Regions from separate parts of the Kitasatospora sp. HPM-01-4 genome, predicted to be linked through region 2. Evidence: riboswitches for the same ligand, from Rfam matches in the RefSeq annotation. Region 2 holds a riboswitch; each other region holds the start of a gene.
What was found. Region 2 has a riboswitch for cyclic di-AMP ahead of ACSMTC_RS25410 (M23 family metallopeptidase). Riboswitches for the same ligand answer to the same signal wherever they lie in the genome.

Region 1: linked by a shared signal. The riboswitch ahead of ACSMTC_RS37780 (transglycosylase family protein) and the one ahead of ACSMTC_RS25410 (M23 family metallopeptidase) in region 2 are both predicted to bind cyclic di-AMP.
Region 3: linked by a shared signal. The riboswitch ahead of ACSMTC_RS27585 (C40 family peptidase) and the one ahead of ACSMTC_RS25410 (M23 family metallopeptidase) in region 2 are both predicted to bind cyclic di-AMP.

The regions. Positions count from the first base shown of each region.
Region 1 covers NZ_JBPQGP010000005.1:8,774,641-8,777,902, forward strand. The annotation lists gene ACSMTC_RS37775 (hypothetical protein) at 1-176, shown strand, start outside; gene ACSMTC_RS37780 (transglycosylase family protein) at 269-1,387, opposite strand; cyclic di-AMP (ydaO/yuaA leader) riboswitch at 1,392-1,537, opposite strand; gene ACSMTC_RS37785 (SDR family oxidoreductase) at 1,745-2,464, opposite strand; gene ACSMTC_RS37790 (LysR family transcriptional regulator) at 2,630-3,262, shown strand, end outside.
Region 2 covers NZ_JBPQGP010000005.1:5,857,645-5,860,906, forward strand. The annotation lists gene ACSMTC_RS25405 (DUF6348 family protein) at 1-757, opposite strand, end outside; cyclic di-AMP (ydaO/yuaA leader) riboswitch at 1,165-1,322, shown strand; partial or broken gene ACSMTC_RS25410 (M23 family metallopeptidase) at 1,446-1,847, shown strand; tRNA gene ACSMTC_RS25415 (tRNA-Gly) at 1,932-2,005, opposite strand; tRNA gene ACSMTC_RS25420 (tRNA-Pro) at 2,183-2,256, shown strand; gene tig (trigger factor) at 2,670-3,262, shown strand, end outside.
Region 3 covers NZ_JBPQGP010000005.1:6,318,984-6,322,245, reverse strand. The annotation lists gene ACSMTC_RS27590 (C40 family peptidase) at 1-183, opposite strand, end outside; gene ACSMTC_RS27585 (C40 family peptidase) at 374-1,492, opposite strand; cyclic di-AMP (ydaO/yuaA leader) riboswitch at 1,503-1,665, opposite strand; gene ACSMTC_RS27580 (C40 family peptidase) at 1,969-2,991, opposite strand; gene ACSMTC_RS27575 (NYN domain-containing protein) at 3,218-3,262, opposite strand, start outside.

The DNA.
Region 1 (3,262 bases), 2.9 Mb from region 2:
CCGTGGTCGACCCGGCCACCCCGCACGCCCTGGTCGACGGCTTCATGCGCGCGGCGGCCGCCGCCGGGTCCTACAACGTGGGCGGGCCCCGTCAACTCTCCGGCGGGACGACGCCCGACCAGTTCTTCAGTGACGCCACCCACCACGACCACGTGCACATCGGCTTCGCGACCTGAACCCTCCGCAGCCCGACGACCAGCGGGCCGCAGCCGCGTAACCGCGGCTCCGTCCCGAGCCGTTGACCCCGGCCCGGGACGGAGCCGACGCGTCAGCGCTGCTGCAGGTTCAGGGCCTGGCCGGGGAGGATCAGATCGGGGTTGTCCCCGATGGTGCCCTTGTTGCTCTCGTAGAGGTGCTGCCAGCCGTCGATCTGGTGCGACCGGGCGATAGCGGAGAGGGTGTCCCCGTGCTCGACGGTGTAGGTCTGCGGCGTGGTCGTGGCCGGTGCGGCCGGTGCGGCCGGGGCACCGGGCGCCGACGGAGTGCCGGGGGCGGCGGGGCTTCCCGGCGTCGCGGGCGCGGTGGTCGCGCCGGCGCCCGCGACGGGTGCCGCCGGAGCTTGCGGGGTGCCGGTGGCGGCCGGGGTGCCCGGCGCCTGCGCCGCCGGGGTGGAGGCGCCCGCGCTCGGACCGTCGGCCTGCGCCGACGGGGACGGCTGGGCGGTGCCGGGAGCCGCCGGGCTCGGCGTGGCCGGAGCCGTACCGGTGCCCGGATCGGCGGACGGAGCGCCCGAGGGGGCGTCGGCGGCGGCCGCGGCGTTCATGTGCTGGATGTAGACGTCGTGCTGGACGGTCCAGTGCCAGACGCCGTTGTCCTGGAACCAGTACACACCGGCGTTCGGGTCGTAGCCGGCGCGGCCGGGGAAGGTCGGGTCCGGGGTGCCCGGCGTGCTGCCGCCGGTGTCGGCGGAGGGAGTGCTCGGCGTGGGCGTGGCCGCCGGGGCGTCGGGCGCCGGGGCGGGCGTGCTCGTGGCCGAAGGCGCCGGGGTGGGCGTGGCACCGGTGGTGGAGCCGCCGGTCAGACCGGCCGAGCTGGCGCAGTTGGCCCAGAGGCCGGAACCGGACTCCGCGAGGACGCGCTCGGCCACGGCTATCTGCTGGCTCCTGGTGGCGTGGTCGGGCTGGGCGGCGTACTTGTCGCCCCCGTGCGTGACCCAGGTGCGCTGGGTGAGGCCGAGGCCGCCGTAGTGGCCGTTGCCGTCGTCGGCGGTCCAGTTCCCGCCGGTCTCGCACTGGGCCACGGCGTCCCAGGTGGTGGCGGGCGTGGCGTGCGCTCCGGTGGCGGTGAGCAGCGGAAGGGCCAGACCCACGCTCGCCACTCCGGCGGCGGCGATGGCACGGTCGGCCTGAGTGGGTCGGCGGTGGCGGCCGGAACCGGAAAAGACCACGGGACGTTCCTCTCCGTACGCCTGCGAGGTGAGCTGTCGGGTTCGGACCGGGAGGTGGCCCGGCCGCGCGGGTACGCGGCTTCACCCCAAGCCGTGGGGGCGGCGACTGACCTGGTTCCCCCGCTCCTGCCCAGGGTTTGCTCGATGTCCCGGACACGGGCGGGCAGGACTCGGCGTACTGCGTCCGGGAGTCCGCAACAGCGAACTGGAGGGAGAGTAGAGGGATCATCACCTGGATAACAAGCCCGTATCCGGTACATCACACAAAAATCACGAAACCCTCAGTTTCCCGGTGGGCACCGCCCCTCGGCCGCCACCGTCGGGCAGCGGCGTCAACTCCGCTGCCCGGGCGAGCATCTAGACGAGCACTCCGCCGCCGTCCACGGTCGCGGTGGTGCCCGTGGTGAAGGGCTGGCGCATCAGTGAGACGTAGACCTGTGCGATGTCCGCCGGCTCACCGACCCTGCCCAGCGGGGTCGCGGCCGCCGTGCTCCGGTACAGCTGCTCGCGGTCCGCGTCGGTCAGCGGGGCCCAGAGCGGGGAGCGGACCACTCCGGGAGCGACGGCGTTGACCCGGATCGGGGCCAGCTCGAGGGCCAGTGCGCGGACCGAGGCCTCGATCGCACCGCAGATGCCGGCCGCCACCGTCCACCCGGGACCGGGGCGGGCGCCAGCCGTCCCGCTGGTGAGGACTACCGAGCCGGACGGCCGGAGGTGGGGGAGGGCGGCGCTGACGGCGGCGAGCGCGCCGAAGTACCGCAGGCGGAAGAACTCCTGGGCCCTCGCGAGGTCGAGGCCGTCGGCGGGCAGCAGGGCCAGCGGCTCGCCCGCGGTGAACACCAGGTGGTCGAACTCCCCGATCGCGCCGAGGAGTTCGCGGACCTGGGTCGGGTCGGCGAGGTCGGCGCTCTCGCCACGGGTACCGGCCGGCAGTGCGGCCAGCGCCCGCTCCACGCTGTGCGGATTGCGGGAGGCGACCACGACCTCGGCGCCGTCCTGGGCGGCTTGGGCCGCGACGGCCAGTCCGATGCCGGAGGTTCCGCCGAGGACGACGACGCGCTGATCCGAGAGGGGCATGACGTTTCCACCTTCACAGGTAGGTGCGACGGGGTAGGTGCGACCGAAGCTGTCGGCCGGCACCACCACGGTGCTCCCCTGGGGCGGATGGTGTCCAAGACCTCTTCGGCCCGCTGTCATACCCTTGGGGTATCAGGGGGATTCAGGCGGTTCGGGAGGGGCGGGATGGACGTCGATCTGCGCAAACTGCGCTACTTCGTGGCGGTGGCCGAGGAGCTGCACTTCGGCCGCGCCGCCACCCGTCTGCACATCGCCCAGCCCGTCCTCTCCCGCCAGATCCGGGCGCTGGAGGCCGAGTTGGGCGTTCCGCTGCTGTACCGGGACCGGCGCTCCACCGCACTCGCGCCGGCGGGAAGCCGGCTGCTGGAAGAGGCCCGGCCGCTGCTCGCGGCCGCCGAAACGCTGCGTCGGCGGGTCCGGGAGGTGGCCCACGGCACCGTGTTCACCATCGGGTTCATGCCCGGCATCACGACCACCGTCGCCGCCCGGGCGTTCACCGCCCGCCACCCCGAGCTGAGCGTCGACTTCGTCCAGACCTCCTGGGACGACCAGACCGCCGTCGTGCGTGAGGGCCGGGTGGACGTGAGCTTCATCCGCCTCCCCGTCGACCTGGACGGCCTGCGGGTCCGGCGGCTGTTCACCGAACCGCGCGTCGCCGCCCTGCCCGCCGACCACCCGCTGGCCGGGCGCGCGGCCGTCACCATCGCCGACCTCGCCGGCGAGCGGCTGCTCCAGGACCCGTCCGCCGTCCCGGAGTGGCCGGCCGGCAGCGGATACCGGGGCGGCCACCGGTCCACC
Region 2 (3,262 bases):
CGTGCCTGACCCGGGCCAGCAGTCCGGGCCTGGGCGCCGGTGCCGCGACGGGTGCGGGCACCGGGACGGAGCACACGGGCTCCGGCTGCACTCCGCCCTCGGGGATCAGCAGGACGAACAGGCGGGCCCAGCAGAACCGCTCGCCGCGCGGCCAGTCCAGTGCGTGCAGTGCGGCCGAGGCGGCCTCCGAGACCTCGCCGTTCAACCGGACCTCGGCGATGTCGTCGCCGGCCCGGCCGCCGAGGAACAGCTTCACGCCGTTCAGCTGTCCGCCGGTGAGCCTGGGGCCGAGCGCCTCGGCGATCGCGGTCAGCGGCTGGTGGTCGGCCAGCCAGCCGGCCAGTCGCTCGTTGCCGAACCCGAAGACGGCCGCCGGACCCTGGATCGCCCGCCAGCCCGCCAGCTCGGCGGGCCGGTAGTGGTCCCCGTGCTCGCCCCGGTGCTCCAGCAGCTCCACCACGGTCGAGGCGGTGGTGGTGGCCCACATCTTCACGGCGTTGTCGAGCTTCTCCTCCTCGGTCTTGCCGAGCCCGGCCGCGCAGTCCCAGACCACGGGGGCGTCCGCGCGCCCGAGGTCGAGGACGAAACCGAGGTCCACATGGCCGCTCCCGCCCTGGCCCGGGTGCTCGCGGACCGCCACCGCCGTGGTGCCGGGACCGCGGACCACCTCGCCGTCCACCGTGAACTCCACGCCGAACTGCGCCATTTCGCGGACCACACTGCGCTGGATGACGGCCATACGGTCCTGCGGGCGCACGGGTGGGCTCCTAGCTCGAATAAATGATCGTTAAGGCGAACGCTCGCGAGGGTATCGGCCGCGGGCCCCTGCGGGAAACGGACCGTCAGCCGTGTCCGGCACGGTGGGCGTGACACAGCTCACCGGGGAATCTCCAGGTCGCACCGGAGGGTGTCCGGATTGATGCGGAGTGTGGATTCCATGACGATCTGTGTGGATTCGTCCGGCCGACCGTGACCGATCCGGCTGCACACGGCGGTTCGGCGTGACCGGAGAGTGACCGCCGGCCTCCGGTGTCCTTATGCGCTCCTTATGCCTAAGCGGGGCTAACTTGCTCCGTGTACGTCGGATCGGTTTTTCTTCAGCCAGCCCGGTCATCGTCCGGGTCGGCCCGCCAGGTGGAACGCCGAGTCCTGCCGCCGCCCGGAGGCCGCACTTCGCGCAGTGCACGGCAGGAGCGGGGGAACCACAGGCAGGTCGCCGCGCCCGGAGAACCGGGCCGGCTAGGGGTGAAGCCGCTTCCCGGCGGCCGGGCTACTTCCGGTCCGAACCCGACAGCTCACCTCGCAGGCGTCGGAGAGGACTCCCCATGCTCGCGCAGGACGCCCGCCGTTCCCGGCTGCCCCGATTCGCCCGCCGCGCGCTGGTCGCCGGCGCGACCGGCGCCGCCCTGGCGCTGCCCGCCACCGCGGCCCAGGCCGCCCCGGCCTACACCTCCCCGGTGGCCAACCCCCACCTGGGCACCCCGTACCACGCGACCGGCTCCTCGTGGGTCAGCGGCCACCACACCGGCGTGGACTTCCTGGTCTTCACCGGCACCCCCGTCAGGGCCGTCACCACCGGCACCGTGGTCACCGCGGGCTGGGGCGGCTCGTACGGAAACCAGGTCGTCATCCGGCACACCGACGGCAAGTACTCCGAGTACGCCCACCTCTCGGCGATCAACGTCCGGGCCGGTCAGTCCGTGGCCGTCGGCCAGCAGATCGGCCGTTCCGGTGCCACCGGCAACGCCAAGGGCCCGCACCTGCACTTCGAGGTCCGCACCGGCCCGGCCTACGGCTCCGACATCAACCCGGTGAGCTACCTGGTGCGCCACGGCGTCCGCCTCTGACACGCACTCAGCCCGGACGGGGCTGGGAACACGACTTCGGCCCCGGGCCGACGGTGGAAACCGTCGGCCCGGGGCCGAAGTGTCTGGAGCGGGTGACGAGAATCGAACTCGCGTGACCAGTTTGGAAGACTGGGGCTCTACCATTGAGCTACACCCGCGTGCCGCATACATGCGCATACGACGCCCCCGGGAACCTGTCGGTCACGAGGACGGAGTCAGCCTACCTGGTTCGGTCGGTTGCTTGCACACTGCTTTCGGTTCCGGGCATGTCCGGTGGGCTCCCGATATAGCGGCGAGCGCGGCCCGGCCGACGTGTACGCTTCCTCTCGGCACCACGGGGTGTGGCGCAGTTTGGTAGCGCGTCCGCTTTGGGAGCGGAAGGTCGTCGGTTCGAATCCGGTCACCCCGACAGTGCGGCAGGGTCTCGTCAGCGGGCGGGGCCCTGTTGGCTTTCCCGGACGGCCTCGCTCTTGAAGCCGTGTGCGGCGCCGGTCAGTTGACGACACATCGGGCCCTTCCGGGGGTCGGTCGGCCGGTGGCCGTGCGGCCGCGTCCGGTGCGCCGGGGCCGCGCCCGATCGGGCGGCGGCACGCTGATCGCGGGCGGGCCTGGCGTCCGCCTTTCGTGGTACCGGTAGGATGGGCCGCTGGCCGGTAGTCCCTGTGCATACGCGCAGGTCGACCGCCCGAGGGCGAGGAGTCACGCTCACCGTCCACCACGTACGGGAGATGCAGCCCCAACCGCCCATCGCCCGTCTCGCCCGTGCCGGATGAGCCGGACGGGCGGAGACAACCTGACCGCAAGCCCTTAGGAGACCCAACCGTGAAGAGCGCCGTCGAGACTCTGAACCCGACCCGGGTTCGACTCACCGTCGAGGTGCCCTTCGAGGAGCTCAAGCCCAGCCTCGACGCGGCGTACAAGAAGATCAACCAGCAGGTCTCGGTCCCGGGCTTCCGCAAGGGCAAGATCCCGGCCCGCGTCATCGACCAGCGCTTCGGCCGTGCCGCCGTGCTGGAGGAGGCGGTCAACGACGCCCTGCCGCGCTTCTACACGCAGGCCGTCGACGAGGGCAAGATCGAGGTCCTCGGTCAGCCCGAGATCACCGACATCGAGGGTGTCGAGCGGATCGCCGACGGCGGTGACCTGAAGTTCACCGCCGAGGTCGACATCCGCCCGGAGATCACCCTGCCGGACTTCACCGCCATCGAGGTCGAGGTCGACCCGATCGTGGTCGAGGACGCCGACGTAGAGAAGTCCCTGGAGCAGCTGCGTGAGCGCTTCTCCTCGGTCAAGGACGTCGAGCGCGCCGCCGCCGAGGGCGACGTCGTGATCGTCGACCTGGAGGCCAAGGTCGACGGCGAGGTCCCGGAGGACGGCACCGCCTCCGACGTCAGCTACGAGATCGGCTCCGGCCG
Region 3 (3,262 bases), 460 kb from region 2:
CTCGTACAGCTGGTCGACCTGGGCCCTGATCTCCTGTTTGGACGGGTCCGCCGGTGCGTGCGGGGCCGCCTGGGCCGCACCGCCGAACGTTATGCCGAGCGCGGTGGTGGCCGCTGCCGTGAACACCAGGGCGCGGGCCAGCCGCGGCTGGCCCGACAGGGGGGAACGGCGGTGCATCGACATGGGGGCGGCTGCTCCATTCGTCCTCGGCTAAGACCGACCGGCGCCAGACACTAGCGATTCCGGAGGATCTAGTCCAAGCCCCTGCAGTGTCGAATATTTGACCACAAATCGGACATCGATCCGGATGCTCGGAAACGCCGCAGGCCCGGCCCCCGGAAGAGGGTCGGGCCTGCGGCGGGCCGGCTCCGGGTCAGACCCGGACGATGGCCGAAATCGGCAGCGCCGTGGCGCTCATGTACTGGACCGGCTTGCCGGTGCGCGGGGCGTGGATGACCTGGCCGCCGCCCACGTACATCCCGACGTGGTGCTGGTCGTCGTAGTAGATGATCAGGTCGCCGGGCCGGGCGTTGGCGATGTTGGTCCCGACATTGGTCCCGGCCGTGGCCTGCTCCTGCGAGGTGCGCGGCAGCGAGACACCGGCCTTGGCGTACGACCAGACCATCAGGCCCGAGCAGTCGAAGGCCCCCGGGCCGACGGCGCCCCACAGGTAGGGCTTGCCCTCCTGGCTCTCGGCCGCGGCGACCGCGGCGGCGGCGTACGAACCGGACGGCGCGTTGACGCTGCCACCGCCGCCCTTGCCGCTGCCGCCGTTGCTGCTGCCGCCACCGCCGCCGGAACCGAGGTCGGTACGGCTGTCACCGCGCGAGGCACGGGCGTTGGCGGCCGCGTCGGAGGCGGCCTGGTTCTGGGCGGCCTGGATCGCGTCGCGCTCCTGCTGGGTCAGCGAGTCGAGCAGATCCTTGGCCTTCGCCAGCTTGGCCTGGACGTCCTCCTTGGAGGCCCGGAGCTCGTTGGTGGTGGCATCCAGCTCGGCCAGCTTCGACTGCGCCTCGGACTTCTGCTGGTCGAGCTTCTCCTGCTCGCCCTTGAGCGTCTTGAGCGCGTCGGCCTGCGACATGCCGACCTGCTGGGCCGAGCCGGCCTGGTCGAGGAAGTTCTCCGGCGAGCTGGAGAGCATCAGCTGGACCGTGGGGGAGATACCGCCGTTGCGGTACTGCTCGGCCGCGACCTGGGCGAGCTGGCCCTGCACGGTGCTCACCTGCGCCTGCTGGCGGGCCACCTGGTCCTGCAGGTCGTTGACCTGCTTCTGCAGGGTCTGCTGCTTCTCGGTGGCCGCGTTGTACTTCTCGGTCGCGACCTCGGCCTGCTCGTTGAGCTGGTCGACCTGGGTCGCGACCTCGTCCTTGGTCGGCTTCGGATCGGCGTGCGCGCCGGTCTGCGCGGAGAGCGCCACCGCGGTCGCGGCGGCCGCGGTCAGGATGCTGACGCGGGCACGGCTTGGAGGCTTGGGACGACGATGGGACGCCACTAAGGCGGACTCCTTCTTCCTACGTCCGCCTACCGGGTGAGCTGACGGGTTCGGGCTGGAAGAGATGCCCTACGACGCCTCACCGGTCGCCGCCCACGACGGCCGACCGACCTGGCGCCGATTCACCCCGAGGAACGTGGTTCCCCGGCTCCGATCCGCAGCACCCCCAACAGGGGCTTCCCTGTGAGGAGTTGAACTGCCCAGCTGCCTCTCGGACTCGACGGTAACCCCCGCCGCCACCCTGGCTGGGTGATCAACTGTGCGGTGGTTCAAGTCCCGACCCTAGTAACCAAACCGTGATTCATTCAAATCCTTGTCAGAAAAAATTCTGAATCAGCGACAAGTTCATTTGTGAACCGACCGAGAGTGACGAACCGGACACCACTTGCTGACAGGTCCTCATGGAAACGGCCCGCCGAAGTGCCCTGCGTCACAGGACGGTTTCGGCGGGCCGGAAGCCCGGATCGCGGCGGCCGTCAGACGCGGCGGATGGTGACGATCGTCATCGCGTCCGCCGGCATCGTCCGCACCACGTCACCGGTGTGCGGGGCGTGCACCACCATGCCGTTGCCGATGTACATCCCGACATGGCCACCGCCCTCGTAGATGACCAGGTCACCCGGCTGCGCCTGGGACAGCGAGGGCACCCGGGAGCCGATCCCCATCTGCTCCTCCGAGGTACGCGGCAGCGAGACACCGGCCTTGGCGTACGACCACTGCATCAGTCCGGAGCAGTCGAACTCGTCCGGACCCGCCGAGCCCCAGTGGTAGTCGTGCCCGCGCATGCTCAGCGCCGCGGCCACCGCGACACCGGCGTAGCCGCCCGCGGTCGGCAGCGAGCCGAGGTCGGCGCGCGCGTCGCCGCGCGAGGCCCGGTCGGCGGCCTGGACGGCGGCCCGCTCCTGCGCGGTGAGCGAGTTCAGCAGGTTGTTGGCGTCCTGCAGCTTCTGCTGCACCTGGGCCTTGGCGTCGTTCAGCTGCTGGGTGTTGCGGTCCAGCTCGGCGAGGACGGAGGCCGCCTCCTGCTTCTGCTGGTCCAGGCGGGCCTGCTGCTCCTTCAGCGCCTTCAGGATGTCGGCCTCGGTCTGGTTGACCTGCTGGGCGCTGGAGGCCTGGTCCAGGTAGCCGTTCGGGTTCGACGAGAGCATCAGGGCCACGGACGGATCGATCCCGCCCGAGCGGTACTGGTCGGCGGCCACCGCCGACAGGCTGGTCTGCAGCTGCGTCAGCTGCTCCTGGCCCCGCGCGACCTGGTCCTGCAGATCGGCGGCCTGCTTGCGAAGCTGGTCGGCGTGCTCCTGGGCGCCGTCGTACTTCTCGGCCGCCTGCTCCTGCTCCTTGTTCAGCTGGTCGATCTGGACCTTGACCTCGTCCTTGCTCGGCTGGGGCGCCGCGTGGGCGCTCGCGTTGGCCGACAGGGCGACCGCGGTCGCAGCTGCAGCGGTCAGCACGGACACCCGCGCGCGGCTCGGCTGCTTGGGACGGCGGTGGCTGGCCAAGGGACTGGCTCCTTCTTCCTGCTGGACCCGCCCGTTCGGGCGGAATTCCGGAAAATAGGTTTGACTCCAGACCCTAGTGAAGATGACGGATTAGCGCCACTCCCCCTGCCGCCCCAACCCCCAGCCCCCGCACGGGATTCACTGGACCGTCACACATTGTCGAAAATGTCCGAAGTGTCGTCAAAGCCACCCCCGGCAGGCTGTCAGCGGAGACCGAACCCGCAGGTCAGGACCGGGACAGCCGGTTCAGCAGCAGCACCGAGGACACCGG